DNA from 3 places in the Planococcus maritimus genome. Region 3 is predicted to be linked to each of the others. Evidence: riboswitches for the same ligand, from Rfam matches in the RefSeq annotation. Region 3 holds a riboswitch; each other region holds the start of a gene.
The links. Region 3 has a riboswitch for S-adenosylmethionine ahead of BBI11_RS03075 (bifunctional homocysteine S-methyltransferase/methylenetetrahydrofolate reductase). Riboswitches for the same ligand answer to the same signal wherever they lie in the genome.

Region 1 (11,660 bases), 1.0 Mb from region 3:
TTGCCGATGACGATGAACTCAGCGCCTACTTGCTTGCGCAAATACTCAGCAATCGGCTGGATTTGCAACGCTGGTTCTTCATCGTCCATCGCTTCGACTATCGTCGGCATGGCAGAGATTCCGATCGCCGTTTCCTGTGCCCGTTGACCGATGTTCTCTTTGATTTCTGCGATCTCCTGATAGCTCAAAATCCCGCCAAAGACGACTGTTGTTAAAAGCACAAGAGAAGTCGTCAGCAGGATAATTTTAGTTTGCAAGGATAATTTTTTCATGGCACCCGTCCTCTACATCGCCCATTTTTCATTAGCTGTAGTCTACCATATTCAGAAACGGACAAAAGAAAATTATGAGAATTCTCCAAAATCATTTTTTCTGCATCAAAAAACCCTGTTCTCCAAAATAGAAAAACAGGGCTTCGCATTATGCAACCGTAATATCGGCTTCAAGTTCGACTGCAACATTGCCTTTAATAGCGCGTGTGATCATGCAGGATGATTCGGCTTTTTCCGCGAGCTTGTGCGCAAGCTTGAGTTCTTTTTCGCTGGCCTCAGCCGATAAGACGACTTTCGGGCGGTGGATAATTTTTTTATAAGTGATAACGCCATTCTCGACTTCCACGATGCCTTCCGACTCCATCGTCAGCGACTCTTTTGCCAGTTTGCTGCGCTCCATCATGGCGGCGAGTGTGATGATATAGCAGGTCGCTGCCGCACCAAGCAGCATCTCGTCCGGATTCGTGCCGGCTCCAGGGCCGTCCATTTCCGGGGGAATCGAGATCTGTGTCTTCAAATTCCCCGTTTCAATAGTCCCGACATCGTTGCGATTGCCGGGCCAGTCTGCTGTTAAATGAAAACTATGCATGGCCATTGCTGCTTCCTCCTCTTCTATTCCCAATCTTCCATATCTTCGCTTCGGGGCATCGCTGTGATGGCGCCTGCCCGTGTTGCACAAAGCGCTCCCAGCTTATTGCCGAAGCCAGCACAAGCAACCAGTTGTTGCTGGTTTTTTGGCATGCCATTTAAATGGACATGGCGGATGATGCCTGCCATAAACGCATCTCCAGCACCCGTCGTATCGACAGGCTGGACCGGTACGACCGGCACATGGATGGTCTCTTCCTGAAAAACCGCATGCGTGCCATGTTCTCCATCCGTGACGAAAACTACCGGCAGGCGGTATTTTTTCAAACTTTCGATGCCCGCTTCCAATGAATCAGCTTCCATCAGGAACAATAGCTCTTCCACTGTCAGTTTTAAAATATCCGCCTGCGGCAAGAAGCGCAGGACGGTCTGTCGACACAACTCCTCGCTTTCCCAGCGCAAAGGCCGGATATTGACGTCATATGAACAAATCACATCGTGGGATTTAGCCAACTCCAAAGCCTGCGCCGTCGTTTCACGCGCTTCCGGATGAAACAAGGTGCCTGAGCAAAAATGGAACAGGCTGGCCGATTCAAAGGCTTCCCCTGCGAGTTCGTCCGCTGTAACTTGCAAATCGGGCGTCTCATTATCATAAGAAGCGAAGACGCGATCGTTCGCTTCCGTTAAATGAATATAAACTCCGCTGATGCGTTTTTCCGGGCGTTTGATTGAATGCGTCAAATCGACACCTTCCGCCTGGAGCGCCTGGCAGAAAAACGATGAAATTTCATCATCCCCAGTGATGGTGATAAATGCCGAGGGGACTCCAAGCCGGCTGACGCCGGCAGAGACGTTGACGGTAGCGCCTCCGAGATATAGATCAAACGAGTCGTTATCTTTGGTAGTGGCGATATAGTCGACAAACGCGTCGCCATAAGTCAGGACGTGCCTGTTAGCTTCCATAATTCTCTCCCCTTCTCCAAAGAACCTTCACATGCTGCTTTTCTCTCAGCAACTTGTTAAATTCACTTTCCCTATTATTTCAACAGAAAACGGGCAGGGCAAGAGAAAAGCTTTAAACGCGCGGTATCATGGGTTTTTGGCATAAAAAAACCGGAGAAAAATTTTCTCCGGCGGGCTTATCTTATTATTCAGCCATCCACTCCGGTTTGCCGAAGCCTACGAATTGCTCATCAATGACCACTTCGAATTCTTCCGACTCGACGATTTCGACCAGATCCGCTGCCAATTCGCTATCTTCATTGTCTGCTGAAACCGCTACGACATTGCGGTACTGGTCAGGCATGTCTTCAAGCGCCAAAGCGTCAAGCAAGTCCATGTCCGCTGCGAGGGCGTAGTTGCCCGGAACGGCGGCAAGGTCTGTTCCTTCCACTGAACGCGGCAATTGGCCCGCTTCAATCGGCTGGAACACCAGGTTTTTTGGATTTTCCGTTACATCGCGCTCGGAAACTTTGAGCACTTCCGCATCCGGGTCTAGTTCAACCAAGCCTTCATCCTGCAGGATCAATAATGCCCGTGCACCGTTGACGGGATCGTTCGGAATCGCGATAGTCGCGCCTTCCTCTATTGCCTCTATCGAATCGAATTCATTCGAGTAGATGCCCATCGGCGCGGTCGGGACTGTGATCAATGCACTCAAATCCATATTGTTTTCCGTTTCGAAGTTTTCTAGGTAAACCGTGTGCTGGAACAAGTTGGCGTCGATCTCCCCGTTGTTCAACGCATTATTCGGCTGGATATAATCACTGAATTCGATTGTTTCCACCGTGTAGCCCTTTTCTTCAAGTGACGGCACAATGGCCGCGTTCAGCATATCGCTATAAGGGCCGGCTGTCGCGCCTAGTTTGATGTCTTTCGACGCTTCGCCGCCTTCAGTTCCTGAATCTGTTTCTTCTCCGCCGCACGCGGCTAGTGCAAGTGCGCTCGCTGCCAATATCCATGTAAGTTTTTTCATGTCTTTCTCTCCTTATCGTTTATCCAGTTTTTTGGCTGTAAAGTCGCCGGCTTGTTGAATCAATTGAACGAGCACGATCAAGATGACCACTGTCACAACCATGATTGTATTGTCATATCGGTAATAACCGAAACGGATGGCCAAATCGCCGATACCGCCGCCGCCGACTACGCCCGCCATCGCTGAATAGGCGATTAGGCTGATGACCGTCAGCGTAACGCCTTGGATCAGGCTCGCTTTTGCTTCCGGTAAGAGTACGTCTTTAATGATCATCCACGGCGTGGCACCGACGGCGATCGCCGCTTCGATGACGCCTTTATCGATATCCCGAAGCGCCGTTTCCACAATGCGTGCGAAAAACGGAATCGCTGCAACCGATAAGGAAACGCTCGCTGCAATCGGCCCGATCGTTGTACCCGTGATCAATTGCGTCAATGGAATGAGCGCTACCAGCAAAATGATGAAAGGGATCGAGCGGACGATATTGACGATAAACCCGATGACCGAATTGACCGGCCGGTTTTCCCAGAACAAGCCCCGGTCTGTGATGAATAGCAAGATGCCAAGAGGCAAGCCGATGATCAATGCCACGGCCAATGAAATGCCGATCATGATCAGGGTCTGATAAAACGCTACTTGGATCTCCGGCCACAAATCAATAATTCTTTCCCATTCAATCCCCATGCTTCATCACCTCCGCAATTGCATTGCGTTGTTCTAGATACCTAATTGCCTCGCCTACTTGCGCTTGGCCGCCTTTCAGTTCCATGACAAAAATTCCAAGCGGCAGCTCCTGTATGTATTCAATCGCACCGTGCAGGAAATTGCCTTTGACCGGATAGCTTTGCAGCATGTCCGAAATAATCCCTTCCCCGGCGACTTCACCTTTGAACAATACTTTGACAATCGTGCCGTCGCAGCGTGCAAGAATTTCTTCCGGCACATTAAATGACACGACGCTCGAGATAAATTCTTTTGTCAAAGCCGTTTTCGGATCGGCGAAGATATCGTAGACGCGCCCTTCTTCGATGACGCGCCCTCCTTGCATGACCGCCATACGGTCGCAAATTTCCTTGACGACGTTCATTTCATGGGTGATCAGCACAATCGTGATATTGAGCTTGCGATTGATGTCTTTCAATAAACGCAAAATCGATAAGGTCGTGTTCGGGTCAAGTGCAGAAGTCGCTTCATCGCATAACAGCACGGCCGGTTCATTGGCGAGTGCTCGGGCGATGCCGACACGCTGCTTTTGCCCGCCGCTCAGCTGTGCGGGATAGACATCGCGTTTATCCGACAAGCCGACCATTTCCAGCAGCTCATCGACGCGCGTGCCGATTTTCTTGCTCGGCGTGCCCGCTGCGCGCAGGGCGAAGGAAATGTTTTCCGCAACTGTTTTTTGGCTGATTAGATAAAAGTGCTGGAAAATCATGCCGATTTTCAGGCGCGCTTTGCGCAATCCGTCACCGCTCAGCTTCGTTAAATCCTGCCCATCAACTCTCACCGTCCCGGATGTCGGGCGTTCGAGCAAATTGATGCAGCGAATCAGCGAGCTCTTGCCCGCTCCCGAATAGCCGACAATGCCGAAAATCTCCCCGGTCTTCACTTCTAAGCTGACATCGTCCACGCCATTGACCGTACCGTGCTTGGTTTGATAAGTTTTGCTCAATTGTTCGATTTGAATCATGCTGTCCACTCCCCCAGGCAAATAAAAAATGTCTCTTTTTTTATCAAAAAGAGACATCGAAAATGAAAATTCCGACTTATCTTTCAGAATGGCATCCATTCTGCAGGAATTGGCACCTTCCCATTATATGGGGGTTGCCGGACGTCATAGGGCCTTACCCTCGGTCTCTCTTGATAAGCGTGCGTATTTGGTTGTTTTCCATACTACCTGCACGGGGACAGTATTGTCAATGCGATTTTTCAAACTTTTTGTATAACTCGACGCGCCGGTCATCGAATACCGGGATACGGCCCCGTACTTCGTCGACTTCTAACAGGTCGATTTCAGTGTAGCCGATGCCTTCGTCTTGCCCCATGTCCATCCGCACTTCCCCCCACGGTGCAATGACCATCGAATGGCCGCCGAACTCATTTTTCGGGTCACTGCCGATGCGGTTTACGGCGATGATGAAGCATTGGTTTTCGATCGCTCGCGCCTGCAGCAGAATACGCCAATGGTCGATTCGCGCTGCCGGCCATTCAGCTGGCACGAAAATTGCCTTCGCCCCGTTCAGCGCTTGTGCGCGCAACCATTCCGGGAAACGGATGTCGTAACAGATGACGCCGCCATAGGTTTCGCCATCCAACTTGAATGTGCCGAGCGATCCGCCTTCTTCGAGATGGATATGTTCATCCATCAAGCCAAAGCGATGCGCTTTATCGTATTCCGAGACGAGTTCTCCAGTCGAATCGGCTACATACATCGTGTTGTAAAAACCGCCGTCTTTCTTAGTCGAAACCGAACCCCCGACGATATGGACGTCCCGTTCTTTCGCAAATTGCTGCAACAATTTCATGGTTCGGCCATCACGGTCCGCAAGCTCCTCAAGCTGTGTCAATGCGTATCCCGTGTTCCACATTTCAGGCAACACGATGATTTCCGCCCCGTTTTCTGCGGCTTCTTCCAAATAATCTTTCACACGTTGAAAATTCGTTTCCGGGTCGCCAAACGCGATATTCATCTGCACACAAGCGATTTTCATGTTCTCTCCCCCTGTAGACAGTTTAGATTAAACTCTATAAGATTTGATGTAGATGTGCAATTATTTAGAAAACAAGGAGGATTCCATGGACTTTTCAAATCGCTTACACAATCTTCCAGATCAATTTTTCGCTACGCTCGTTGCGAAAGCTTCAAAAGCGATCGAAGAAGGGCGCGACGTCATCAATCTGGGCCAGGGAAATCCTGACCAGCCGACACCGCCGCATATCGTCAAGGCTATGCAAACAGCAGTAGCCGATCCGAAAACACACCGTTACTCACCATTTCGCGGGCTTGGTACATTACGAAAAGCCGCTGCCGATTTTTATAAACGGGAATACGGCGTCGACATCGATCCGGATTTGGAAGTCGCTATTCTTTCCGGCACAAAAATCGGCTTTGTCGAATTGCCGATTGCCCTTCTGAACCCTGGCGACTCTCTCTTACTGCCCGATCCAGGCTATCCGGATTATTTATCTGGCGCACCGCTTGCTGATATCACACTTGATTTGATGAAGCTCGAGCAGGCCAATAGCTATCTGCCCAACTATAACGATGTGTCAGAGTCGGTCCGAGAGCGCGCCAAACTGCTGTATTTGAACTACCCAAACAACCCGACCGGTGCTACTGCCGATCAGGCTTTTTTTGACGAGACCATTGAGTTCGCCAAACAGAACGACATTGCCGTCGTGCATGACTTTGCCTACGGGGGTATCGGTTTTGAAGGCCAAAAACCGGTGAGCTTCTTACAATCTGAAGGAGCCAAAGATGTCGGCATTGAAATGTACACCTTATCGAAAACCTATAATATGGCAGGCTGGCGCATCGGCTTTGCAGTCGGTAATTCCAAGATGATCGAGGCCTTGAATACAGTCCAGGATCATTTGTTTGCAGGCATCTTCCCGGCGGTTCAGCTCGCCGCAGCCGAAGCCCTAACTGCAAGCCAGCAATGTGTCGATGAGCTGGTTGAACTGTACGAAAACAGGCGCCGCGTACTGATGGATGAATGCCGCCGGATCGGCTGGGATGTCGAGGCACCTAAAGGCTCGTTCTTCGCCTGGCTGCCGGTCCCTGAAGGCTTCACAAGCATCGCATTTTCCGATTACCTGCTCGACAAAGCGGACATCGCCGTGGCGGCAGGAAGCGGCTTTGGCTCTGCAGGCGAAGGCTTTGTCCGCGTCGGCTTGCTGGTGGACGAACAGCGCATCAAAGAAGCGATCCAGCGCATCGAGAAACTGGGCATTTTCACTAAGTAAGCAAAATAAAAAAGAAGGCGCAATGCCTTCTTTTTTTTATTTTGTATTAACTACCATTTCCATATCCCAATACAAATCAGAACTGAAGCGGTCGTCTTGATGCACTTGGGCAGCCATTACATTGTCGCCGTCTTTCAAATGGCTTAGAACTTCTTCATCCAAGTAAATGCGCTCAATCCGGTCTTCGCTTACAAGATCTTCGTCACTCACTTCTTGCTGATAATCCTCAAAGCCAAATTCGCCTGTCTCCGGCATATTAAAACGTAGAATTTCTGCTCCGTTCAAATACAAGATGACCGCATCGTCGACACTGAACTCCACGTATCCCAAATCGCCGATTGCTTCCACATCTTCGACTTCAAAATTTGTTCTGAAATAGGTCAGAGCAATTTTGTCGATTTCATCCCCTCCGTAGCCGATAAGCGTTTTGACAGTACCGAATTCCGGCCGTTCTTCATCTTTCGGATAACCGAGCGGGCCCGCTCCTTGTGCCCATTTGCTATCATCGTAATCCACTTCAAGCCAAGCTCTTTTCTGGTCGCTGCCATCGTCCAAATAACGCCACTCGCTAGCCGCTTCGAGCAACTCAATTTCTTCATGTTCGACCAAGTCGACTTGAATCGTGTTGCTTTCAAATATTCGTTCGCCATCGTTTACTTCTGCATAAATTTCGATTTCCCCCGGAGCCCCATTTTCTGCTGACAGGATTTTCCCGTCCTTTATTTCGATGGCTTTACTGCTTGTGTGGTATGTGACCGACTCAGGTGAAATATCGTATTGCCCGCCTTCGACATTTTGTCCCGAAAGCTTGAGTTCCGCTTGTGGGTAAAAGGAATTCTCTTCTGTGGCAAGTACGGTGCTACTCGCTTCGAGTTCTACTTTCTCGAGCGCAGGCACAATCGTTTCGATGGACGGGTCTTTAATGATCTCGTATTCGTCGACCCGTTTTTCCGTGTCTGTCCGGTACGTTTCAAAGCGCAAACGCGTCGGCTCGACTTGGATCGTCATATACGTCGGCACCCCCCATTGTTCGCGCACTGCCGAATACGGTTCGCGTTCGGGCTGCATGCCGTAGAATTTACTGCCGCTCGCCGTGTTTCCGGTGAGATAGACCGTACCTTCGGGATTGACCGGCGCATCGCCATCCATCATATGATTTCTCAAGGGCTGGAAATTTTCCATTTGATAGGTCCTCACATAAGAATGGTCATGCCCCATCAAAACCGCGTCAAATCCGAGTTTATCAATCGTCGGGACGAGCTGGTCTCGCAAATTCAGCACCATTTCGCTTTGGGAATGGGCAGCGGCGCTATAAATCGAATGATGGAAGACGAGTATCTTCCATTTCCAGTCTCTGCCGGCGGTCGCTTCAGCCGTTTCCTCCATGAATTGAACATGTTCTTCCAGATTCAGGCTATTGGAATTCAAATTCATGAACAAGGTATCCCCGTAGGAAAAATAATAATCGCCACCGGAGTTGTCATAATTGCCGAGTTCCCAGTTTTCATTCGGGACATTGAAATGATAGGCGTAATGGTAAGTATCGTCATGGTTGCCAATGGTGGTCGCCGCTGGATAATTGCGCAGTGGTTCCGGCGCGAAATATGCCGCGTATTCTTTTTCGGAATAGCGGGCATCGACTTGGTCGCCAGCAGACAGGATAAAGCTCGACTCCGGGCTGCGCGCGATTGCTTGTTGCAAAGTTTTTTCCCAGCCACGTTGATCTTCTGCAATATCGCCAGATGCCCCGATTTGCGGATCGGCGATCATCAGGAATTCATAGGAAGAGGGGTCCTGGGTTTTGAAATGAAAAGCTTGCGTCCAATTGCCGCGGCCGTCCCCCAGACGATACAAATAGTCCGTTTCGTTTTCGAGCCCGGCAATCACCGCTTCATGGGCGGAATAGCCGTAGGTGGCATTTTTCAATGCGGCATCGATGGTCATTGCAACGTGTTCTGGGAATTCTTCACTACCAGGGGATGCTTTCGCGTATTGCACTTGGCCCGCCTGTGCGGTACTCGGTGCATACCAGGAAAAGTTCATCTCCGATTCATCGCTGCCGGGCGCGAACGCGATATGCGAGGCCGGATATGCATCCTCTTCTTCACTAGTGATGCCCCGGTCCATGAATAACAGCGAACTGGAAAGATGCATTTGAAACGCATTGCGCTGCCCTTCCATTAAATTCGCGGCCGCGATGTCAAAAGTGCTTGCTGCTGCTTGTCCTTCTCCCAAGTGAAGGGCCGCGCCGCCCGCAATTGCCGCGATGAGCAAATACTGTCCTGTCTTGCGCCATATTGCCTCCATTTCCCCACCCCTTTATCAATCGCTCTTTTTTCAAATATTCAGTAATTTAATTTTATCATAATTCTATTGAACTAAAAAGAAATAAAATATGATTATTTGGAACTATTTAGGCGTTCTTTTGACACCTATAACCTTCCCGTGCACAGGAAAATCCATGATTACGGGCAAATAAAAAAGCTTCTTCCACAGAGCGCATGCCCCATAGAAAAAGCTTTACTTGTAGCCAGTTGGCTCATTCGACAAACCCAAAATCCCTAAAAGGCGCAAAGCGAAATTTCACTTCACCGACCACGTCTTGTTTGCGGATAAACCCAAGAACGCGGGAATCCGTGCTATTGCCGCGATTATCCCCTAAGACATAGTAGCAGTCCGGGGGCACGGAAAACTCACTGGCCAATTGAGAGTCTGCCAACCTGTCCTTCGCGCCTTGATCCAAGTACGGCTCATCCAGCAGTTTACCATTCAGGATAATCTCTCCACCCGACATCAGGATATGGTCGCCCGGAATGCCGATGACACGCTTGATAAAACGGCTGCCATCAGGCGCGATGAATACGATCGTATCGAAGTTGGCGATCGTGGTCGCTTTGCTCAACACCAATTTATCGTTTTCGTAATAACTTGGCTGCATCGACCCGCCTTCGACGATGACGGGCTCGAACAGGAATTGCCGGACGCCAAGAATGATGAATGCCGTCAACAGCAGCACTTTCATCCATAACAGCATTTCTTTGACTGGATCTTCGTTCAAGGTCTCTCCCCCGCCTCGCTTTTTCTTTAGTTTACTATAGCGCTTCCCGCCTTGCACTCGGAGATTTCTTGCTCGATAATGAAATATGCGAGTTGAATGAATTATCAGACACGCAATTTTGAACTTAATCCAAAAGGAGTGGGATAGATGAAGACCTTACCTGCACAAGATGTCATTTACGCGTTTTCCAACAAACATGAACCGAGCCTGCGGGCAGCAGCCGGTGATACAGTAAAGATCGACACATTCGATTGTTTCAAGAACCAAATCCAATCGGCCAGCCAAGAAGTCGCTGGCATCGATTGGGACCAAGTAAACCCAGCTACAGGGCCGATCTTCGTTGAAGGCGCCGAGGTCGGCGATGTCTTGAAAGTGGAGATCAAAGACCTTGAAATCGGTGAACAGGGCGTCATGGTCACAGGGCCGGACCTCGGTGTGATGGGCCACCGGATGGAAGCAATGGAATCGAAAATCATCCCCATACAAAATGGCAAGGCCGTCTTCAACGACCGGCTGCAGCTGCCGCTGAATCCCATGATCGGCGTTATCGGTGTCGCACCGGAAGGCGAGCCCGTCTCCTGCGGCACCCCTGGGTCGCATGGCGGCAATATGGATACGAAGCTGATCACAAAAGGCGCAACGCTTTATTTTCCTGTAGCGGTTAAAGGCGCATTGTTTGCACTCGGTGATTTCCATGCCGCGATGGGCGACGGGGAAATCAGTGTTTCCGGCATTGAAGTGCCCGGCAGCGCTACCGTCCAATTCGATGTCATCAAAGGCAGCCACCTGAAGCATCCATTGCTCGAAAACGAAGAGGGCCTGGCGTTTCTCGTATCGGCGATGACTTTAGACGAAGCTGTCTCTACTGCAGTGGAAGAGATGATCGATCTATTGCTCTCCCAATCCAATTTATCCGTCAGCGAAATGACCATGCTCATGAGCGCTGCCGGTGAAGCACAGATCAGTCAAGTGGTCGATCCCCTTGTGACGGCCAGATTTTTTGTTCCTCGCCATGTACTAGAAGGCTTGAACTTCCATTTATTTGCTTAATATAGGAAATTCAAGGGGATATGAGCTTGTTTATAGGTCTGAATCGTCAGACTTTTGAGCGCCGAAAGATTTTATGTTACACTCAAGAAAAAATGTAGGTGATTAGAATGGTAGGAAGAAATGATCCGTGTCCATGTGGCAGCGGAAAGAAATATAAGAAATGTCACGGGAAACAACAGACAGTTTCCATCAACGATTTGGTGAACGAAGAGCTGTTCCAAGTCAGACAGCAGTTCTTCTCGGAAAACCCAAACCGTGACCAGCTAACGGATTTCCGCGAGCTCCAACAAGATTGGCAGCCGCGCTTAATGAAATCGATGGCCGAAAACGATGCACAGGCTTTTGTCATCGAAAACTTCTTGTTCATGCAAAAACCGGAACTATGGCAAAACTTCCTGTCTAAGCAAATCGAACAAACGCAGCGCCCAACAACGAAAGAAGTGTTGGAGCAATGGCCAAACTTCCGTGTCTTCCTCGGCCAATTGGTTTCAGGCGATACAGAAAAAGCCGAGTTGAAAGATGCCTTTACTGGCGAAACTTACGTCATGGCGGACCAGCCGCCGACAGATATGGAAGAAAACCAAGGGCTTCTTGCGATTCTTTTGCCGGATGCACGCGCTGGTGAACAAGGCATCTTGTTCTTGAACGGCTATTTGACGATTGTCGGCAAATTTGCACCGTTCTTTGAACAGTTGCAAAAACGCATCGAAGAAAAAGGCGCTTCTGCGAACGAAGACTATCTTCGCGAGCATTA
Region 2 (8,961 bases), 1.1 Mb from region 3:
AGGAGTTGAGATATTTTGGATGAAACATGGGGCTATATGGAGTCGGGAGTTTGCACGCCGGCCTACAATATGGCAATGGATGAAGCCTTGATGAATTGGCAGCGCAAGACTGGCATGAAACCAGTCCTTAGATTTTATGCTTGGGCGCCAGCCGGAATTTCAGTGGGATTCTTCCAGAAACTGAATGGCAGTATTGATCTTGAACGTGCTGCACAATTGGGAATTCCTTTGGTCAGGAGACAGACAGGCGGCAAAGCTGTACTTCACGACCAAGAACTCACCTATAGCGTGGTGATTCCAGAGCAGCATCCGTCCATGCCAAAATCAGTGAAAGAAGCGTATTTGGTCATTTCACGCGGATTGATTGAAGGCTATCGCAATTTGGGAATCGAGGCACAGCTTGCGGCAGAAACAAAGCGTTCGAAACAAGCGTCAGCAGTCTGTTTCGAAGAACCGTCTTGGCATGAATTGACGGTTGATGGGCGCAAAGCAGCCGGCAGCGCACAGACAAGAAAACAAGGCATCATTTTGCAGCACGGATCGATTCCACTCGAGCTGGATGAGAACCGTTTGTTTGAACTATTTGTCTATCCGAACGAAGCCGTGAAAGAAAAAGCGCGCCGAGCGTTCCGGTCACGCGCCGTTGCGATCAATGAGCTGATGGGGGAACCAATAAGTTTAGAAGTAGCCCAGAATGCTTTCAAGAGTGGGTTTGGAAAAGGACTTGGCATACGCTTGGAAAAATTCGAACCGCCTGCTGAATTGCTGGAAGAAGTACGCATGCTCGAAGCCAAATACGCAAGTGAACAATGGAACCACAGACGAGAAGAGAAAGGGGAACTTATGCGATGACAAAGACAAAGCAGCGTGAACGTAAACCCGAATGGCTAAAGGTAAAATTAAATACGAACGAAACGTATAACGATTTAAAGAAATTGATGCGCGAGAAAAACTTGAACACAGTGTGCGAGGAGGCGAAATGCCCGAATATCCATGAATGCTGGAGCGAACGCCGTACCGCGACGTTCATGATTTTGGGCGACACTTGTACACGTGCGTGCCGATTCTGCGCCGTGAAAACTGGGCTTCCGAATGAACTCGATTGGGGCGAGCCAGAGCGCGTCGCGGAATCGACGGAAATTATGAACTTGAAACATGTGGTGGTTACAGCAGTTGCCCGAGATGACTTGAAGGACGGAGGCGCAGCAGTTTTTGCAGAAACAGTGCGCGCGATCCACCGGAAAATGCCGGAAACCACAGTCGAGATTTTACCGTCCGATATGAAAGGCGATTACGAAAGCCTGCACATGCTCATGAGCAGCGAACCCGATATTTTTAACCACAACATCGAAACGGTGCGCCGCCTGACAAAACGTGTCCGTGCAAGAGCAACCTACGACCGTTCGCTGGAATTGTTATTGCGTGTCAAGGAAATCGCGCCGCATGTGCCGACCAAGTCGAGCATTATGGTGGGACTCGGGGAAACGAAAGAAGAGATCATCGAGGCGATGGATGACCTGTTGGCGCACAAAGTCGACATCATGACGATTGGCCAGTATTTGCAGCCGACATTGAAGCATTTGGATGTGGTCCGTTATTACCATCCGGACGAATTCCAGGAATTAAAAGAAATCGCACTCGCCAAAGGCTTTAAGCATTGCGAGGCCGGCCCGATGGTGCGTTCGTCTTACCATGCGGATGAGCAAGTGAACGAAACCGCTGTCCAGAAACGCATCAAATACATGAAAGGCGTCGAATCGACAGGCGCAAAAATCGATCGTATCGAGTTCTGAGAAGAGTGATGGCACTAGGCGAACAGAGAGATACATTCTGTACACACAAAAGCAGCGGCACAGGCCGCTGCTTTTTTATGGAGTCTTATTGAATATTTCCTGGGAAATGCTCAGGGGAAAGCCAATTATTTTGCAGTTTTTGCGACTTCCACAATGACTTGAGTGGCTTTTTCCATGTTCTCTGCAGAGATGAACTCGAATTTACCATGATAGTTTTCGCCGCCCGTAAAGATATTCGGCGTTGGCAAGCCCATATAAGATAGTTGGGACCCATCTGTGCCGCCTCGAATAGGCAGGATATCAGGTGAAATTGCCACTGTCTTCATCGCTTGTTCTGCCTGGTCGACGATTTCTATAACTGGCTCGATTTTCTCGCGCATATTATAGTATTGGTCTTCGAGCACGAGTTCGATTGCTTCTTTCCCGAACTCTTCTTGCAATTCAGCCGCTACTTGTTCCATATGGCGTTTTTTCGCTTCGAATTTGCCTTTATCGAAATCGCGCACAAGGTACTGGAGCACTGCTTGCTCGACAGAACCGTTGAAATTATTCAAATGGATAAAACCTTCATAGCCTTCTGTTTTCTCGGGTACTTCATCGGCAGGCATTTTCGCTTGGAAGCGGGTGGCCACCGTGATGGCATTGACCATTTTGTCTTTTGCCGAACCTGGATGGACGCTCGTTCCGTGGACGGTCAGTTTAGCGCTTGCGGCATTAAAGCTCTCGTATTGAAGTTCGCCAAGCGGACCGCCGTCCATCGTATATGCATAATCGGCACCGAAACGGGCAACATCAAATTTATGCGGGCCACGGCCGATTTCCTCATCCGGCGTGAAGCCGACGCGAATCCTACCGTGCTCGATTTCCGGATGTTCGATCAAGTATTCCATCGCTGTCATGATTTCAGCAATGCCTGCCTTGTTGTCGGCACCAAGTAAGGTCGTGCCATCTGTTGTGATTAAAGTATGGCCGATGTAATTTTGCAGAGCCGGGAAATCAGCCGTTTTCATCGTCACTTTGCCGTTTAATGGGATGTCTTTGCCGTCGTATTTTTCAATGCGCTGTGGATTGACGCCTTTGCCGGTAAAGTCGGTCGCGGTATCGACATGTGCCAAAAAACCAATGACCGGTCGCTGTTCAGTAGTAGTAGCCGGCAAGGTGCCGAATAAATAGCCGTGCTCATCGACTTCAACTTCTTTTAAGCCGACGCTTTTCATTTCTTTTTCCAGTTCAGCGAGGAGATCCCACTGGCCGGGTGTTGAGGGCGTTGCATCCTTTTCAAAATCGGATTGCGTGTCGATTTTGGCGTAGCGAATCAGACGTTCGATTAACTTTTCGATCATGGTAAAGCCTCCTATGTAGGTAATGTCTCCATTTTAGCACGAAACTCGAAATAAACAGAAAAACCAGCGCCGGGGCGCTGGTTTTTAAGCTTGTTGTTTGGCGGACAGTGAGCGGACATGGGCTTGTTTGACTTGAGCCAATAAAGCATGTTCCGTCAGCAAGCGGTACCCGGTTTGTGCCAATGCTTTTGCGCCTCTGATCAAAGCCTCATCGCCTGCTTTGGAGCGGGCGGCTTCCCGGAATTCCTCGGTATGGGCAATAAGGCTCTCAGGACCGATTTTGATATAACCATGGGCAGTCGGCACTTCATAGCTGATATTGCCGGCATCGGTCGACCCGAGCCCAGAAATGCGCGAGTCGGCTACGTTGTCGCCCAAAGTTTCAAGCTCCGCTTTAAGAATTTTATCGAGTTCAGGCGTCACGACAAGATCTTTCACTTCATTTTGGAAACGCTCGATTTCGACACGTGCCCCTGTCGCAAGGGCAGCACCTTCAGCGATGGCACGTATTTTTTTCGCCGTCTCAGCGGTTTTCTTCCAGGAGTCGCCGCGAATATAGAAACGGGCGGAGGCGTACTCCGGAATAATATTCGGTGCATCGCCTCCGTGCGTGATGATGCCATGAACCCGTGCATCATCTGGCAATTGCTGGCGAAGGGCGTTGATGCCATTAAACAGTTGAAGCACGGCATCGAGCGCATTAATGCCTTTTTCAGGAGAGCCTGCAGCATGGGCTGGCTTGCCGTAAAAATGAAAACTTAAGGGATCGACGGCAAGCGAAGGGCCGGTAACCGCCGAATTTCCTGATGGATGAAGCATCAATGCAGCATCGATTTTTTCAAGCAGGCCGTGTTTGACGAAGCTGCCTTTCGCGCTGCCGTGTGGTCCGCCTTCCTCAGCGGGTGTGCCAAGGACGACGACACGCCCACCGGTCAATTCCAAGGTTTTACTGAGCGCTATCGCGGCTGCGACACTGGTCGTGCCAATAATATTGTGTCCACATGCATGACCAATTCCAGGCAAGGCGTCGTACTCAGCTAGAAAAGCGATGGTCGGCCCTGGTTTTTGGCTGTCGCGGACTGCGTAAAAAGCCGTCTGATGGCCAGCGACACCATCTTCCACCTGAAATCCGGCTTCTTCGAGTAAACCGGTCAACAGCCCGCTCGCAAAGACTTCTTCATTGCCGATTTCTGGATTTTCATGGATGGCATGGCTGATGCGCAGGTAGTGGGCGCGATTCTTTTCAATCGATCCGGTAATGGTTTCACGTGCTTCGGTAATGGTTGTCATGTGAGGTCCCCCTTGGAATATCGTGTATGAACGATCTGCTGGGTCTGTTGTTTATTGATAATCGACTAATTCTTCAACTGAAACGAAAGTTGGGATTTGAGCGCCTTCTGTGTGCTCGATGACAAATTCAGCGGTATCTTCTTCTTGGTACAATTCAACGATGCGCTGATAGGCTTCGTTGTCCTCTTCGCCAGCTTGTGCGGCAATCAAGTTAATATATGGTTTTGCCGTATCACTTTCTCTCGCAATCGGATCTTCTGTCGGGTTCAATCCAGCGTCCACAGCAATGCCATTATTAACGATGGATGCTGCAACATCAGCCATCGCACGCGGTGTGTGTGCCGAAGTCATCGGGACGATTTCGATGTTTTTCGGGTTGTCGATGATGTCTTCTGCTGTGCCCGTCAATCCGGCATCGTCGGACAAGGTGATAAGCCCCGATTCATCGAGTAAGAGGAGTGCACGGCCCATATTGGTCGCTTCATTCGGCAAAGCGATTTGAGCGCCATCAGGAAGTTCTTCAATCGATTCGTATTTGTCCGAATACAAGCCCATCGGCGCGATAACAGTAGAGCCAATCGGCACGATGTCGACATTATGTTCTTCAACAAATTCATCGAAATAAGAAATCGTCTGGAATGCGTTTAAGTCGAGTTCGCCTTCAGCGAGTGCCAAGTTCGGGGCTACGTAATCCGAGAACGTGATGATGTCGAGCTCGATGCCTTCTTTGGCGGCTTTGTCCCCGACGTAATCCCAAATCGTCGTATCTGATCCACTGATGCCGAGTGTCACTTTCGTTGTTTCGTCAGCTGAACTGTCGTCTCCGCAAGCGGTAAGAAGTGTAGCTAATCCGGCTGTGGCTAAAAGTGCTGTTATTTTTTTCATAATGAAATCCTCCAATTGGTTTTATGATAGTTGATTTGATAGATGTAGAACTTGGTGAGAATAAAATTAACTACGTCGAACTCTGCGGGACATCAAGTTGCCGAGTGATTGGACGCCTTGGACTAAGACAACGAGAATGGCGACCGTCAACAGCATGACCACTGTGTCGAATCGCTGATAGCCGTAAGTGATGGCCAAGTCGCCAAGCCCGCCGCCACCAATGGCACCTGCCATGGCGGATGCGCCGATCAAGCCGACGATAGCGATCGTCAACGCCAAAACAAGTGAACTGAGCGCTTCCGGGATCAGGAATCGGAAAATGATTTGTCCGGGAGAAGCACCCATCGCCTGGGCGGCTTCGATGACGCCTTTATCGACTTCGAGCAAAGAGTTTTCGATGAGTCGGGCGATGTATGGCCCGGCGTAAAATACCAACGGGACGATGGCTGCCGCTGTACCGATTGATGTACCAACGATGATGCGTGTCAGCGGAATGATGGCAACCATCAAAATGATGAATGGCACTGAGCGGAAAATATTGATGACAATGTTCAATACGTTAAATACAGCTTCGTTTTCGAGTAGATGGCCCTTTCTTGTAACGACCAGCAAGATACCAAGCGGCAAGCCGATGACAAGGGAGAATACGAAGGATGCGCCGGTCATATAAAGCGTTTCCCATAAAGCTTCTAAAATTTGTGATTGATCAACCTGCATATTGTTGGACCTCCTCTACTTGAATCTTATCTTTACGAATCGAAGCGAGGGCGCGGTCGATCTCTGCAAGAGCGCCATCGAATTCAACGATCAAATTGCCGTATGGAATGCCCTGAAGTTCTGTAATATTGCCAAACAACACATTCAAATCAAGCTGAAACTCACGCGATACTCTTGACATGAACGGCTGGCCGACTGAATTTCCGGTAAACTGCACACGATAAATGGGCCGAGTGCCGTCGTTTTGGCGAATCTGTTCGAGCAACGAATCGGGCAGCTCGTCATTCATGACAGAACGAACAAAGCGCTTTGTCGTCGCGTGCTGTGGATTGGTGAATACTTCAAACACGCTGCCTTGCTCGATGACGCGTCCTTCTTCCAAGACGGCCACTTTGTCACAGATTTCACGGATAACGCCCATCTCATGGGTGATGAGCAAGATGGTGATATTGTATTCTTTGTTGATCCGGCGCAGTAGATCCAAGATAGACTGGGTCGTCTGCGGATCGAGTGCAGACGTTGCTTCGTCGCAAAGAAGAATGGACGGGTTGGTCGCCAAGGCTCTAGCGATGCCGATGCGCTGCTTTTGACCGCCGGATAATTGATCCGGGTATTTTTTGGCCTGGTCGGCGAGTCCGACAAATTCCAAAAGCTCAGCTACTTTCCGATCGATTTCCGCTTTTGGTGTCTTGGCCAAAAGCAGTGGCATCGCGATATTATGATGCACGGTTTTTGAATTCAGCAAATTGAAATGCTGGAAGATCATGCCGATGTCTTTTCGTGTGTCGCGAATTTTGCGTGCGCTCAACGTGGAAATATCCTCTCCGTGGATCAGCACGCGCCCTGTTGATGGGCGTTCGAGCAAATTCACGGTGCGGATCAACGAGCTTTTTCCAGCGCCGCTGAATCCGATGACGCCGTAAATTTCTCCGGTCTCAACGGTCAAGTCGATGCCATTGAGTGCATGGACTTGCTGTTTTCCGGATACATAAGTTTTCTTGACTGCTTCAAATTGAATCATGGTGTCCCTCCTGTGGCTGCAAATAACGATTCGAATGAGTGCAAACGAACACTTTCTTGAAATAACAACAAAAAGCCCTCTTTTTTCTTATGCGCAAGAAAAAAGAGGGCTCCAAAATATGAAACCATCTCATTCTCATCTTCCAAATGCTAGAGCATTTGCAGGAATTAGCACAGTTTTCGCTGGTTTGCGAATCTGCTGCCGAAACGTCATAGGGCCTGTCCCTCGGTTTCTCTGGATAAGAAAGTGATGTAAGCTATTCAATTCGTGATTCCTACTCTATTTTGAAATAGCGAAAAAGTCAACATGTTTGTTAAAATTTTTTTGGGGGAAATTTCGTTTATATAGTAGTTTAAATTTTTAGAAAAATACACTTGACTTTAAGTATCGCTGCACTCTATACTGTTCCACAAGCAAAAAAAAAACTAAATACTCTTATCACGAGAGGCGGAGGGAATAGGCCCTACGATGCCCGGCAACCAACAGGCTCATGTCTGGAAAGGTGCTAAATCCTACAGTGCGCATTTGCGTCGCTGAAAGATAAGAGGAGGCAAATCCGTAACTAACGGCCCTCTTCTTTCTGAAGAGGGTCTTTTTCTGTCCTCCTCAAATCCGAATAACCGATCACAAAAACAGGAGGAATGAACAATGACAAACTTTAAACCAGAAACTCTACTTTTACACGGCGGCCAAGAACCCGATCCAGTAACAGGGGCACGCGGCGTACCGGTCCATAAAACGACTTCTTATGTATTCAAAGATACAGAGCACGCACAAAACCTATTCGGCTTGAAAGAAGCGGGCAATATTTATTCGCGGATCATGAACCCAACAGTCGATGTATTCGAACAACGCGTCGCATTACTTGAAGGCGGAACGGCAGCGGTTGCTTTGTCTTCCGGAATGGCCGCCATTGCATTCTCTGTATTGAATATCGCTGAAGCGGGAGATGAAATTATTGCGGACAGCAACCTATATGGAGGTACGTATAATCTCTTCGCCAATACCTTGCCGCGTTATGGCATTAACGTAAAATTCGTTGATGCGACCGACCCTGAAAATTTCCGTGCAGCGATTACAGACAAGACGAAAGCCTTGTTTGGCGAAATCATTGGAAATCCTAGTTTGAACGTATTCGATGTGGAACGAGTCGCGGATATCGCCCACGAAAATGGAGTTCCATTATTGATCGATAACACATTCGCTTCTCCTTTCGTCAGCAATCCGATCGAATTTGGAGCAGACGTAGTGATCCATTCCGCCACGAAATGGATCGGCGGGCACGGGACGACAATCGGCGGCGTAGCGGTCGATGCGGGGCGCTTTAACTGGGACAATCCACGCTTCCCGAACTATACCGAGCCGGACGAAAGCTACCACGGCATCCGTTTTGGCATCGACGTGCCGGAAGCGGCGTTCGCTACCAAATTGCGCGTCCAGCTATTGCGTGATTTCGGCCCATCGCTCAGCGCGGACAGCGCCCATGCCTTGTTGCAGGGACTTGAAACCTTGCATCTGCGGATTCCGCGCCATGCGACGAATGCGCAAAAAGTTGCAGAATACTTAAAAGGCCATCCGCAAGTCGAGTGGGTCAATTACCTGGGTCTCGAAGGCCATCCATCGAAAACACTTGCTGATAAATATTTGAAAGACAGCTACGGGTCGATCGTCAATTTCGGCATCAAAGGCGGAAGAGAAGCAGGACGCAAAGTCATCGATGGCGTTCATTTATGGTCGCATGTCGCGAATGTTGGCGACGCCAAATCATTGATCATCCATCCGGCTTCAACGACTCACCAGCAATTGACGGCAGAAGAGCTGAAAAACACTGGCGTTACGGAAGAGTTGATTCGCTTGTCTGTAGGATTGGAAAACCATGAAGATTTAATCGCTGATTTAGAGCAAGCCATTC
Region 3 (11,660 bases):
GCCACCCGTATAGGCAATCCCGTTCGGCCGGTCAATGATGTGGTAGCTCTCCATGATGTCCAATGTTTTCGGATCCAATGCTTGCACGCTGTGGCCGTAGACATTCGCGACGAAGATTTGGCCATCTCCGTACGCCAAGCTTTGAGGATGTTCATCCGTTTCGGCTATTGCTTCGACCGCAAATGGCTCAACTGAAATTCTCGACACGCGATCTTCTGTCGCGTGCGCCGCGTACAACTCGCCGTCCACTTCCAAAAGTTTCGAAATGCCCATGCCGACTTCACCTATGGCTTCAAGCGTTTGCGTCTCGAAATCGAATGCGTACAATTGCTCTTCTTCTACTGACGACAACACGAGCCGGCCGCTGACCATCGCCATGTCTGATGCGATAAACGGCAATTCCAATTCCCCGATAATGTCTTCAGAATCTGCATCAATAATCGTTAACAGCGGCTGCTTTAAATGTGCCACGACAATCAGCTCTCCCCCGTCATCCGGAAATACATATAATTCTTTCTCCGTACAGCCCGCAAGCAATGCCACCAGCAACAACCCGGCGATCCAACGCTTCATAATCCCTCACCCTTTTTTCAATTGCTGATGAAAGTATACACCGAAATTGTGAAATCCATTTGAAATCCACCCTGTAGACAGTAAAAAACCGGAAGGCACGCCTTCCGGTTTGGGCATTATTGCTGAACTTGCCCCGCATTTAACATTTGTGTCCAGTTGTCACCAGCGTCCTGTGTCATCCAAGCATGGCCTTTGGCTGTATAAATCGCCAGCTGCTCCGGCTTTTTTGGATACTGCGCGATGTAAACAACGCCGTCTTCAGTCATGTCCGGCAAGGAAATTTCCTGCTCATCCCCTGACAGGTCACGTTTCACGAGTTTCGCGTCTTCACTATATGTGCCGTAATAAAGCGCGGCTTCACTGAAAAATGCGGCGGTCCCGAGTTCGTCTTCTGTGATGCGCGAAAAACTCTCGCCGCCGTCTTCCGACCAAAAAATTCCCTGGTTCGATGCCGCCGCGATCATCATCGAATCATCGGGATGCATCGCGAGATAGGCTACTTTCCCGTCCAAACCTTCTGCCGCTGTCTGTTGCCAGGTTTTTCCGGCATCGTCGCTCCGATGGAAGCCGGCAGCGAGTTTGGAATTCGGCTGCGGATTGAAAACGAACAAATTGTTATTGTTGTAAGAAACGGCCATTTCATGAAAATCTGTTTCTCCTTCAAATCCAAGATCTTCGAAAGTTTCGCCTCCGTCGTCACTGCGTTTGATGCCGAGCGGGTTTTTCATGCCGGATTGCATGTCAGGATGTCCTGACGAAACAAAACCGGTCGAGGTCGCGTTAAAGCCCATAAAATCATGGTATTGGTCTTCGATTTCTGTCCATTCACCACCGCGGTATACTTTTAAGCCTTCATGTGAAGCGAAATACAAGCCGCCGTTTTCTTCGATATAGCCCATGCCATGCACATGATCCATGGTACCCTCGAACGGCACTTCTAGCTCCATTGCTTCACTGTCCACAGCCGTTTGCGCTGTTTCTGTTTGTTCAGTGGATTCTGCTGACTCTGGTGTCTCTTCAGATGCCTCTTGGCTCGTTTCTGCACCACAAGCTGAAATGAGTAGCCCAGCTGCCATGACCGGCCATATCCAAGTTTTTTTCATCGCTCGATCTTCCTCTCTACTATATTGTTTCTATCGTTTCACTGCACGAATAAAAGGTCAACTAATTGAGCAGAATGATGCAGTAGTGTCACAACTTCACCGCCGATTCCTGACGCCCATTGTCTATCGCCAATACATCGTTTAGCACCGGTTCTCTTAACATCCACATTTGTCTTTACGTTTCAAGACAGCGATACAGGGAATACAATTGGGTAAAAATAATTTCATGAAAGGAGCTGGATCTTTATGAGAGAACTGATCGGATTGCTGAAATTTGGATCCCAATCCGCTTTATGGGCCGCTATTATCAATACCGTTGTTGCCATCATTAAAACGGCTGCCTATCTTATCACGGGAAACGTCGCGATGTTTGCTGAAATGATGCATAGTTTCGGCGATGCCGCTAACCAATTCTTCGTATTCATCGGTTCCGCGCTCAGCAAAAAAGAACCGACAGAACGATTTCCTGGTGGATTCGGACGTTTGGTGAACCTCGTATTGCTGGGGGCTGTTCTGGTCGTTGGGGTACTGGCCTATGAAACGATTGTAGAAGGGATTCATCACATATCCAATGCCACCCATTCCGAGGATTGGTTCTGGCTAAATATTGGCGTACTCGGCACAGCCGCCATTCTGGAAGCATTCGTCCTTTACAAAGCGATGAAAGAAATCACGGAACATTTGCCGAAAGAACAGATCAGCGGCTTTAAGATTATTCCGATGAGCTATAAGCACGCCAAAGAAGCAAAACCGGCCACTAAGCTGGTGTTCCTGGAAGATAACGTAGCGGTTGGGGGTGCTTTATTGGCGCTAGTGGCGATTGTCATCTCTACTTATACGCCGTTCCATAGCGCTACCGGCTATGCCTCTATCCTAATCGGGATCTCACTTGTAGTCGTTGTGGGCCGGATTTTCCTGGATAATGCAGCCGGCGTACTCGGTGTAGCAGATCTTGATTTACAGGCACGCATTGGCACGAAACTCATGGAACATCCACATATTCAGGATATTCAGGATCTTCATGCCATTAAAGAAGGAGATAGCCTTCACATCGAACTTCGCGTCGAAGTCGATTCAGCGATGACCATTGAAGAAGCGGACGATATCCGGGATTATATCGAAGAAAAACTAAAAGAAAATATAAAAAATGTGACAGATGTCATTATCGAGTTTGATGAAGACGACGGCAAAGCCACGTGGACCAAGCCGCAAGAATAAGATAGAAAAGCCGCCAGGAGAATTCCTGGCGGCTTTCTTTTGGGACGGCCATATTATTTAAAGCCTATCCCATATTCAACTCAAATGCATCCGCTAATAGCCGGATGGTGTTCATGCGCGCTTGATGCCCCGCAATATTCGGGATGATGGTGATTTCATCAGCTCCGAATTGATCGGCGACCGCTTCGATCTGCTGTTTAACTTGTTCGGCTGTTCCGATGAGCATGCGGCTCCGGTTGCGCTCGACGCGTTCTTGTTCTGCTGAACTGAGACGCCGCTTCTCAGCGGTTTCAACCGACGGGTAATACGGCGGCTGAAAATCCGATTCGACAAACAGGAGCCATAAGTCAAATGCTTTGGCAAGTTGTTCCGCTCGCTCTTCCGTCTCGCCGACAATGGCGAAAACAGCTAAAGCGACATGCGGCTGTTCACGCAACTGGGACGGGACGAAGCTTTTCCGGTAGCGTTTGATCGCCTCGATACCTGCTTGTTCCGGGCGCGCAAAATGGGCATAAGCATAAGACATGCCCCGTTCCGCCGCAAGTTTCGCTGAGCCTTCGCCCGTGCCGAGCAGCCATAGTTCAGGTGCTGTTTCGGTAATCGGCGTCGCTGTTAGCTTTTGGAAACGGTGTTCGTTGTCGACTTCATCGGTGAAATACTTCTCCAAATCGATCAATTGCTGGGCGTAAGGAACGCGCTTGCCTTTGGATTCATTGAGCGCTTGGTTGACGAGCCGGAAACTCGGCGAGCGCCCGATGCCAAGGTCGATCCGGTTCGGGTGCAGCGCTTCGAGCATGCGAAAGTTCTCGGCCACTTTATAGGCGCTGTAATGCGGCAGCATGACGCCGCCTGATCCAATGCGGATGCGTTCAGTGAGCGTCGCTAAATGCATCATGAGCATTTCCGGCGAGCTGCCTGCGACTGAAAACACTTGATGGTGTTCTGCAACCCAGTAGCGTTTAAAGCCGGAGCGGTCCGCGAGTTTTGCAAGTTCTGCCGTTGAACGGAGCGCGGAAGCTGCCGTTTCGCCTTCATCAATCGGCGAGTAATCTAATATATTCAAGACGGTCATCCGTCCGCACCTCCTTTAACTCTCTATTCTTCATCATACCACTTGAACACAAAGAAAAACGGACTGGAGGCTGCCAGTCCGTTTTCGCCTATATCGTACAATTAAAGTTAATATGGTTTTCCGAAGTTTACTGCCAGCTTTCCGTGGGCTCGCGCCCAAGCCTCCTCATCCGCTCCGCTTCTTGCGGGGTCTCGGTCGTCTCGCTGATCCACAGGAAAGATAAGGTCGAACTACGTGAGACATTATCTTTGCGAAGTAATGGGCAGCATTATTGAGCAGAAGGGTTTACGGGCAGACACTTCTCCACACCACTTAGCTTCGTCTTTGAGTTATTTATCTAATAACAATATCCACTCTTTTAATGAGTTTCGACAGTCATTGCTTCTTTAATAGTTTTAAAAAGGACTAAACTTCCCTGCTCCGCTTCGACTATTCTACATTGAAATAACGGGCATCTGGATGGGCGAAGACGATGGCTGATACCGATGCTTCCGGGTCCATCATGAATTCTTCCGTCAAGTGGACACCAATGTCTTCCGGTTTGATGAGGTCGAACAATTTCGCCTGATCTTCCAGGTTTGGACAGGCCGGGTAGCCGAACGAAAAGCGCTGGCCTTGGTATTTCGCTGCGAACCGGTCGCGCATTGAAAAATCGGTGGAATCAGGAAAGCCCCATTGATCGCGAATTTCCTGGTGCAGGCGTTCGGCGAATCCTTCCGCCAGTTCCAAAGCGGTCGCTTGCAGCGCATGGCTCTCGAGGAATTTCCCCGCTTCTTTCAAACGCGTTGCTTCCGCACGTACCCCGTGCCCTGCCGTTACTTGCATGAATGCGACATAATCCATCTCACCGCTTGCGGTTGATTTTAAATAATCAGCCAGACATAAAAACGGCGCTTTTGTTTGGCGCGGGAAGGTGAAACGTTCGATTTCCGTTTTGGCGTCTTTCGGGTCGTAGATAATGACATCATCGCCGTCTGATTGCGCCGGGAAAAACTGATACATCCCCGCTGGCTTCAATATTCCCGACTGAAGAAACTTCGTCGCGAGTTCATGCAGTTCCACAGCCCGCGTGTCGCCTTGCTGCAAGAGTTTGTCGCTATAGCCGCGCAAACCGAGATGGTGGCCGATCAATGTGCGCATATTGACGTACGGGTACAGATGCGCCACCGAATAATCTTTCAGCACATGGCGCCGCAAATCGTTCGGCACGTAAACAGGCGCATCTTCGCGCACGGTCTTGACCGGCTTTTCCAAAATGGCGACAGCGCCTTTTTCGGCACGCGCCGCATCTTGCGCTTGGCGTTTTTCCTGTTGGGCGCCAAGTTCTTCGAGCAGTACCGCTTTTCCAGCGCCGCTTTGCAGTCGGTTCGCGAGGTCCAGCCCTTGCATGGCGTCTTTTGCGTAAATAACCGGTCCGTTGTATTCCGCGGCGATTTTCGTTTCGGTAAAGCGGCGGGACAAAGCCGCACCTCCGACTAAAATCGGCACATCAATATCAGCTTCACGGAAATCCTGCGCCGTCAGCACCATCTGCTTAGCGGATTTTACGAGCAATCCTGACAAGCCAATGATATCCGGCTGTTCTTTGCGAATCACTTCGATGAGTGCGGCGGGTGTCACTTTGATGCCGATGTCGATTACTTTAAAGCCGTTGTTCGACAAGATGATGTCGACCAAGTTTTTGCCGATGTCGTGAACATCGCCTTTGACGGTCGCAAGGATGACTTTGCCTTTCCCGCTATCGTCCGCTTTCTTTTCCATAAAGCCTTCGAGATACGACACGGCTGCTTTCATGACACCCGCTGATTGCAGCACTTCCGCAACGATCAATTGATTGTCGTTGAACAGCCTGCCGACTTCAGCCATGCCTTCCATGAGCGGCCCGTTGATAATCTCGAGCGGGTCTTCGTACAGCTCCCGTGCTTTGTCGAGGTCCGGGATGAGCCCTTCTTTTGTGCCTTCTAAAATATAGTAAGCGAGGCGCTCCGGCACGGTGTCTGGAATATCGTCCTCAGTTTTCTCCTTTTTCTTGTCGCGGTAGAAATCCGTGAAGTCCGCCAAGTTTTGATCGGTCGTCTCGAACAATAACTCTTCCGCCATCTTCACTTCTTCTTTTGGAATCGACGCAAAACGCTCGAGCTTTTCGGTATTAACGATGGCGTAATCCAAGCCCGCTTGCGTGCAATGGTAGAGATAAACGGCATTTAGCACTTCACGGCCGACCGGCGGCAAACCGAATGATACGTTCGATACGCCGAGAATTGTTAAGGCGCGCGGCAGTTTTTCCTTAATCAAACGGATACCTTCGACTGTTTCGAGTGCCGAGCCAATGTATTGCTCATCGCCTGTTCCAACTGGGAATACGAGCGGATCGAAAATAATGTCTTCCGGGGCGATTTCCCATTTTCCCGTCAGCAATTGATACGAGCGTTCCGCAATTTCGAGCTTGCGCTCGCGCGTCACTGCCATGCCGACTTCATCAATCGTACCGACAACGACCGATGCGCCGTATTTTTTCACGAGCGGCATGACCGCATCAAAACGTTCTTCCCCGTCTTCTAAATTAATCGAGTTGATGATCGCTTTGCCTTGGGAGAATTTAAGCGACGCTTCGATGACCTCTTCATCCGTAGAATCGATGACGAGCGGCACTTTCACTTTTTTGACGACTTCCTGCATGAATGCCGTCATGTCGTCTAGTTCTTCTCGGTCCGGGTTGGCCAGGCAAATATCGATAACGTGCGCGCCGTTTTTTACTTGGGCACGCGCAATTTCCGCCGCTTCTTCGAACTTCCCTTCAATAATGAGTCGCTTGAATTTGCGCGAACCGATCACATTCGTGCGTTCGCCGACGAATAATGGGCGCATCGATTCATCGTATTCAAGCACTTCAATTCCCGAAATGACATGTCCATGACTCGTGTCTTTGCGTTCGCGCGGCGCGAGCCCATCGACCGCTTCACGCACCGCCGCAATATGTGCAGGCGTCGTGCCACAACAGCCACCGACGACATTGAGCCAGCCTTTCTCAGCAAAGCCGCGCAGTTTTTTCGACAAGGATTCCGGCGTCTCGTGGTAATGCCCTTCCTCATCCGGCAGCCCGGCGTTCGGGTAACAGCTGACAAAACCTGTCGACAGTTCCGATAACGAACGCAAATGATCGGTCATGAATTCCGGCCCCGTTGCACAATTCAATCCGACCGACAACGGCTTGATATGTTCGATCGACACATAAAACGCTTCAATCGTCTGTCCGGCAAGTGTCGTGCCCATCGGTTCAATGGTCCCTGAAATCATTACCGGCAGTTCCACACCGGTTTCTTCAAAGGCATCTCGAATAGCAATCGTCGCCGCTTTGACGTTAAGCATATCTTGGCTTGTCTCGAGAAGCAGCAAGTCCGCGCCGCCTTCAATCAAGGCTTTCGCCTGCACCTGAAAATCGGCTTTTAATGCGTCGAATGTGATGCCCCCTGTGACCGATAAAGTTTTCGTTGTCGGTCCAAGCGCACCCGCCACGAAGCGTGGCCATTCCGGCGTCGAGTATTTTGCTTGGCTTTTTTTCGCGATTTCGACCGCTTTTTGATTGATTTCCGCTGCACGATGGCCGAGCCCGTACTCATCCAAGACGACCGGCGTGCCGCCGAATGTGTTCGTACAGATGATGTCAGCGCCCGCTTCCAAATACGCGTCGTGTACGCCTTCTAGGACATCTGGGCGGACGATGTTCAAGTATTCATTGCAGCCATCGTATTCCTCTCCGCCGAAATCTTCTGCCGACAAATCAGCATTTTGAATCATCGTCCCCATCGCACCGTCTATAACTAAAATGCGTTTTTCCAGTTGCTGTTCAATTAAATGTTTAGGCATAGGCACGATCGCTCGCTTTCTCTAAATCTAGTTGTCGGATATAGCGGATCAATTCCACCGTCATGTCATAACGCACAAATGGCGTGATCAAATAAATGCCGTGGAACAATTGGGCTGCTGTATCGATCAATTCTTTCGCAATCTGAATGCCTTCCGCCGTCGCTTGTTCTTTATCATCGCCGCAAGCCCTCATGCGATCCAGTGCCTCTTCCGACAATTTGATACCCGGCACTTCATTGTGTAGAAAATCGGCGCTGCGTATGCTCGTCAGCGGCATAACCCCGAGGAAAATCGGTGTCTCGAGATGCTTTGTCGCCTCATGGATTTCGATGATTTTCTCTTTCGTATAAACAGGCTGCGAAATGAAATAATCCGCGCCAGCTTCGATTTTCTTCTCAAGTCTCGCGACTGCACGCTCGACGACACGGACATTCGGGTTGAATGCCGCGGCAACCGAGAAATTCGCCTTTTTCCGCAGCGGCTTGCCAGAAAACGAAATGCCTTCGTTGAGCTTTTTGATGAGTTGGATCAATTCCAGGCTCGATACATCATAAACGCTCGTCGCGCCCGGGAAATCGCCGACTTTTGTTGGGTCGCCCGTGACGGCGAGTATATCGTGGATACCTAGTGCGTCGAGCCCCATTAAATGCGATTGCAGGCCGATCAAATTGCGGTCGCGGCACGTAATATGCGCAAGAGGTCTGACATCTTGCTGGTGCTTGAGGATCGAGCCCATCGCCATATTGCTGATACGCGGCGACGCGAGTGAATTATCGGCCATCGTGATAGCATCGATGCCTTCCGCGTCCAATGCTTTAGACCCCTCGAGAAATTTATCGATTTCCAAATGGCGCGGTGTATCCAGCTCGACGATGATCGTCCGCTCGGTTTTTGCTTTTTCGTGCAAAGGCTTGTCTTTCAAGGCTTCTGCTTCGCGAATGACAATCGGCTTTTTCTCTTCGACTTTCTTTTCAGTGATCGGCTGCAAGTGACCGATGCGTTTTTTGACCGCTTCGATATGTTTCGGCGTCGTGCCGCAACAGCCACCGATAAGGCGCACGCCTTCTTCGCGCAACAGCAGCGCTGCACGGCCAAAATAATCGGCTTCTGATTCATAGACAATGCGCCCGTCTTCGATATCGAGGAGTGAGGCGTTCGGATAAGCCGATAAAAACGCTTTTTCCGGCAGTTCGACGCCTTCGAACGCCTGGATTGTATGGTGCGGGCCAAGACGGCAGTTGACGCCGACGATTTCTGCACCGAGTGCGTCAAGACGTTTCAAGCCTTCGTTCAAATTCATGCCATTTTGCAAAATGCCCGGTTCATGCATTGACAACTGGGCAATGAGCGGCGCGTCGGTCAATTTTTTTAAATGAGTAACGGTCGCTGCGAGTTCCTCGAAATCATAATACGTCTCGAGCAATAAACCGTCCGGATCGCCGGATAACAGGTGCTGCGCTTGCTGGTCAACCATGGCGACGATTTCGTCCAATGTCGCATCGCTTTTACGAATGCCGCGAATGCCGCCGATCGTGCCGAGCACAAACTGCCCGCTATCTTTTGCGGCTTTACGGGCGATGGCCATCGCTGCTTTATTGATCGACTCTACCTGATCTTCTAGCCCGTAGCGAGCCAGTTTGTGGGCATTTGCCCCGTATGTGTTCGTTTGGATAATGTCCGCTCCCGCCGCGATGTAATCACGATGAATTTTCTCGATCACTTCGGGGCGCTGGATATTCAGTTCCTCGTTGCAATATTCGATGCCGTACGAGTACAGCAATGTCCCCATGGCTCCATCCGCCGTCAGCATCCGTTTGTTCAATTCATCTAATAACATGATTCGTCCTCCTCCGGTTGATTTGCCATGCAGCTGCGGACGCATCGATATGAAACAAAAAAAGCCTTCCATGAAAAAGAAGGCTTTACGATATCGAACTCGTTCCTTTTCATCTGCCAGGCGTGTGCCTGCTGGAATTAGCACCTGACCTTAGTGGCTGGTTGCTGAAGCGTCATCGGGCCAGTCCCTCGACTTCTCTAGATAAGAATTCACTATTCAATTTTAAGTATTTCCACATGATACCCCCTGAGGTGATTTGGGTCAAGAAAATTTATCAAAAAACAACAAACTTTCTGTTAAATCCCCCACTTACTTACCAGGCATCCGGCACCCGCGGGTTGAAGGCGGCTTGCTCGACGGTAAATTTATACCAAGTGAAGGGTTTGCCATCGATGATCCATGTAATATCGACGCGTCTTGGCATTTCGATGCCGTCGATTATTTGCCATTCGTGCACTTCGGCGATGCATGGCAAGCGCTTGGCCTCTTCACCAATATCTTTATAGCGCATCGCCCGCGCTCGTTTCATGCGCCCAGATTCATCAAACTCGAAGGTGACATTGGCGGTCGACCCGTTATAGCTCATCTCGGCTTCCACGGATCGTTCACTGCTATTGAAAAAACGCACGTACGGGCTAAAAGCCAGTCCTGGCAGCCAGACCATCTCCATTAAAAAGCGCTGAAGTGCCGATTCATCACGCTTGCCGTCCGGAATCGCCCGGTTGATCGGCACCAGCCCCGCAAAGCGGATGCGCATGCCTGCACGGCCGTCACGGAAACTATCGGATCCGGTAACGAATAGGCCATCGATTTTCATGCGCGCTTTCCAATAAAACGATGGCGGTTCGACAAAGCTATATTGCTCAGCAGTCGATTCGGTCCATTCTTCCTGGTCAGGTTTGGTCTTCATCCAGCCCACTTGCTTTACATAAACGCCCATCACCTGCTCACGGCCGACTGCGCCGATCGTCTCCAGCCATTTGGCGATCGGTTTTGGCAGATGCGCCGTCCTCGCCTCTTCCACTTCGCCGGCATGCCGGACTTCCGGCCATGTCGGCTTGATAAGCCGCGTCATGTCTTTGTACTTTCGATAAGCCCCGTATGCTCCGAGTGATGTCAATGCTAAAATCGGCCATATGCGTTTCATGTCCCATACCCCTTTCCGATTTTGCTGCGCATTCCTTCGTAACTCTTTCGACACGCCCTTCATTTCCCCTGCACAAAGCGCCAATCGAAAAACGCCCCCGGAAGGCTAAGCTTCCGGGGGCGTTCGGTATTCATCAGTTTAAATTTTCAAGAGCCGGTTCGAGATGTTCTTTCAATGCCGGCCCCATCGTTTGCGAATACAGCGTCGTTAAATGGTGCTTATCGCGATATACCAATACATTGCCCACAACTGGCGGGCACGTATCGTCTGTACAGAAATACTCGGACATATCGGCAAACGTGACGTTGTCCGGAATGCCTTCCGTGTTTTCCCATGGCACGACATCCGCAAGGCCTTTACTGCGCTCAACCGAACATTCTTCTACGCTCGAACCATCAAGGCAGATCGTCGGATCGGTTTTCATACGCGGATTGTCGCGCACGGCAAAGATCTCCGCCACGCCTTCGAATTCTTTCCATTTATTGATGTAACCTTTTGGCACCGTATCTCCTGAATTTACCGTTGCTGTGGTAAAGATCAAATCAGGCGGCTCTGCCATCAAGCGTTCTTGCAAATTATCGTTCCAGGTCATGCACGCGTCATCCAGCTGGCCATCAAAATCGCCGCTTGAGAATCGGCACGCATCTTTGTTGTAAACATCGATGCGCATGTTCAGCTCTTCTGCGACAGCTTCAAGTGCCGGGAACCAATGCCCCGAATGCGAACCGCCCACGAGTGCGACGACATGTTCAGGATTTTCCGTGACGCCGAACGAACATTCTTTCAGCGTGGAGCTGACGCTGCCTGTCAGGAAGCAATCTTTATTGCTGTAGAAGGTCGGCA

Region 1: it holds a riboswitch for S-adenosylmethionine, as region 3 does, so the genes downstream of both, BBI11_RS14120 (methionine ABC transporter ATP-binding protein) here and BBI11_RS03075 (bifunctional homocysteine S-methyltransferase/methylenetetrahydrofolate reductase) in region 3, are expected to answer to the same signal.
Region 2: it holds a riboswitch for S-adenosylmethionine, as region 3 does, so the genes downstream of both, BBI11_RS13585 (O-acetylhomoserine aminocarboxypropyltransferase/cysteine synthase family protein) here and BBI11_RS03075 (bifunctional homocysteine S-methyltransferase/methylenetetrahydrofolate reductase) in region 3, are expected to answer to the same signal.

The regions. Positions count from the first base shown of each region.
Region 1 is NZ_CP016538.2:2,841,908-2,853,567, forward strand. It holds gene BBI11_RS14095 (ATP-binding protein) at 1-272, opposite strand, end outside; gene BBI11_RS14100 (OsmC family protein) at 421-867, opposite strand; gene BBI11_RS14105 (carbohydrate kinase family protein) at 885-1,823, opposite strand; gene BBI11_RS14110 (MetQ/NlpA family ABC transporter substrate-binding protein) at 2,008-2,835, opposite strand; gene BBI11_RS14115 (methionine ABC transporter permease) at 2,848-3,519, opposite strand; gene BBI11_RS14120 (methionine ABC transporter ATP-binding protein) at 3,509-4,522, opposite strand; SAM riboswitch class I at 4,596-4,702, opposite strand; gene BBI11_RS14125 (carbon-nitrogen family hydrolase) at 4,749-5,543, opposite strand; gene BBI11_RS14130 (pyridoxal phosphate-dependent aminotransferase) at 5,629-6,798, shown strand; gene BBI11_RS14135 (purple acid phosphatase family protein) at 6,835-9,105, opposite strand; gene lepB (signal peptidase I) at 9,338-9,856, opposite strand; gene BBI11_RS14145 (acetamidase/formamidase family protein) at 10,004-10,906, shown strand; gene BBI11_RS14150 (SEC-C metal-binding domain-containing protein) at 11,014-11,660, shown strand, end outside.
Region 2 is NZ_CP016538.2:2,743,796-2,752,756, reverse strand. It holds gene BBI11_RS13620 (lipoate--protein ligase family protein) at 13-852, shown strand; gene lipA (lipoyl synthase) at 849-1,793, shown strand; gene pepT (peptidase T) at 1,919-3,136, opposite strand; gene BBI11_RS13605 (M20 family metallopeptidase) at 3,221-4,426, opposite strand; gene BBI11_RS13600 (MetQ/NlpA family ABC transporter substrate-binding protein) at 4,478-5,311, opposite strand; gene BBI11_RS13595 (methionine ABC transporter permease) at 5,378-6,028, opposite strand; gene BBI11_RS13590 (methionine ABC transporter ATP-binding protein) at 6,018-7,049, opposite strand; SAM riboswitch class I at 7,182-7,294, opposite strand; SAM riboswitch class I at 7,482-7,596, shown strand; gene BBI11_RS13585 (O-acetylhomoserine aminocarboxypropyltransferase/cysteine synthase family protein) at 7,698-8,961, shown strand, end outside.
Region 3 is NZ_CP016538.2:585,073-596,732, reverse strand. It holds gene BBI11_RS03100 (YncE family protein) at 1-573, opposite strand, end outside; gene BBI11_RS03095 (F510_1955 family glycosylhydrolase) at 690-1,676, opposite strand; gene BBI11_RS03090 (cation diffusion facilitator family transporter) at 1,923-2,894, shown strand; gene BBI11_RS03085 (LLM class flavin-dependent oxidoreductase) at 2,959-3,966, opposite strand; gene metH (methionine synthase) at 4,396-7,833, opposite strand; gene BBI11_RS03075 (bifunctional homocysteine S-methyltransferase/methylenetetrahydrofolate reductase) at 7,826-9,673, opposite strand; SAM riboswitch class I at 9,777-9,878, opposite strand; gene BBI11_RS03070 (DUF6920 family protein) at 9,984-10,817, opposite strand; gene BBI11_RS03065 (acyltransferase family protein) at 10,951-11,660, opposite strand, start outside.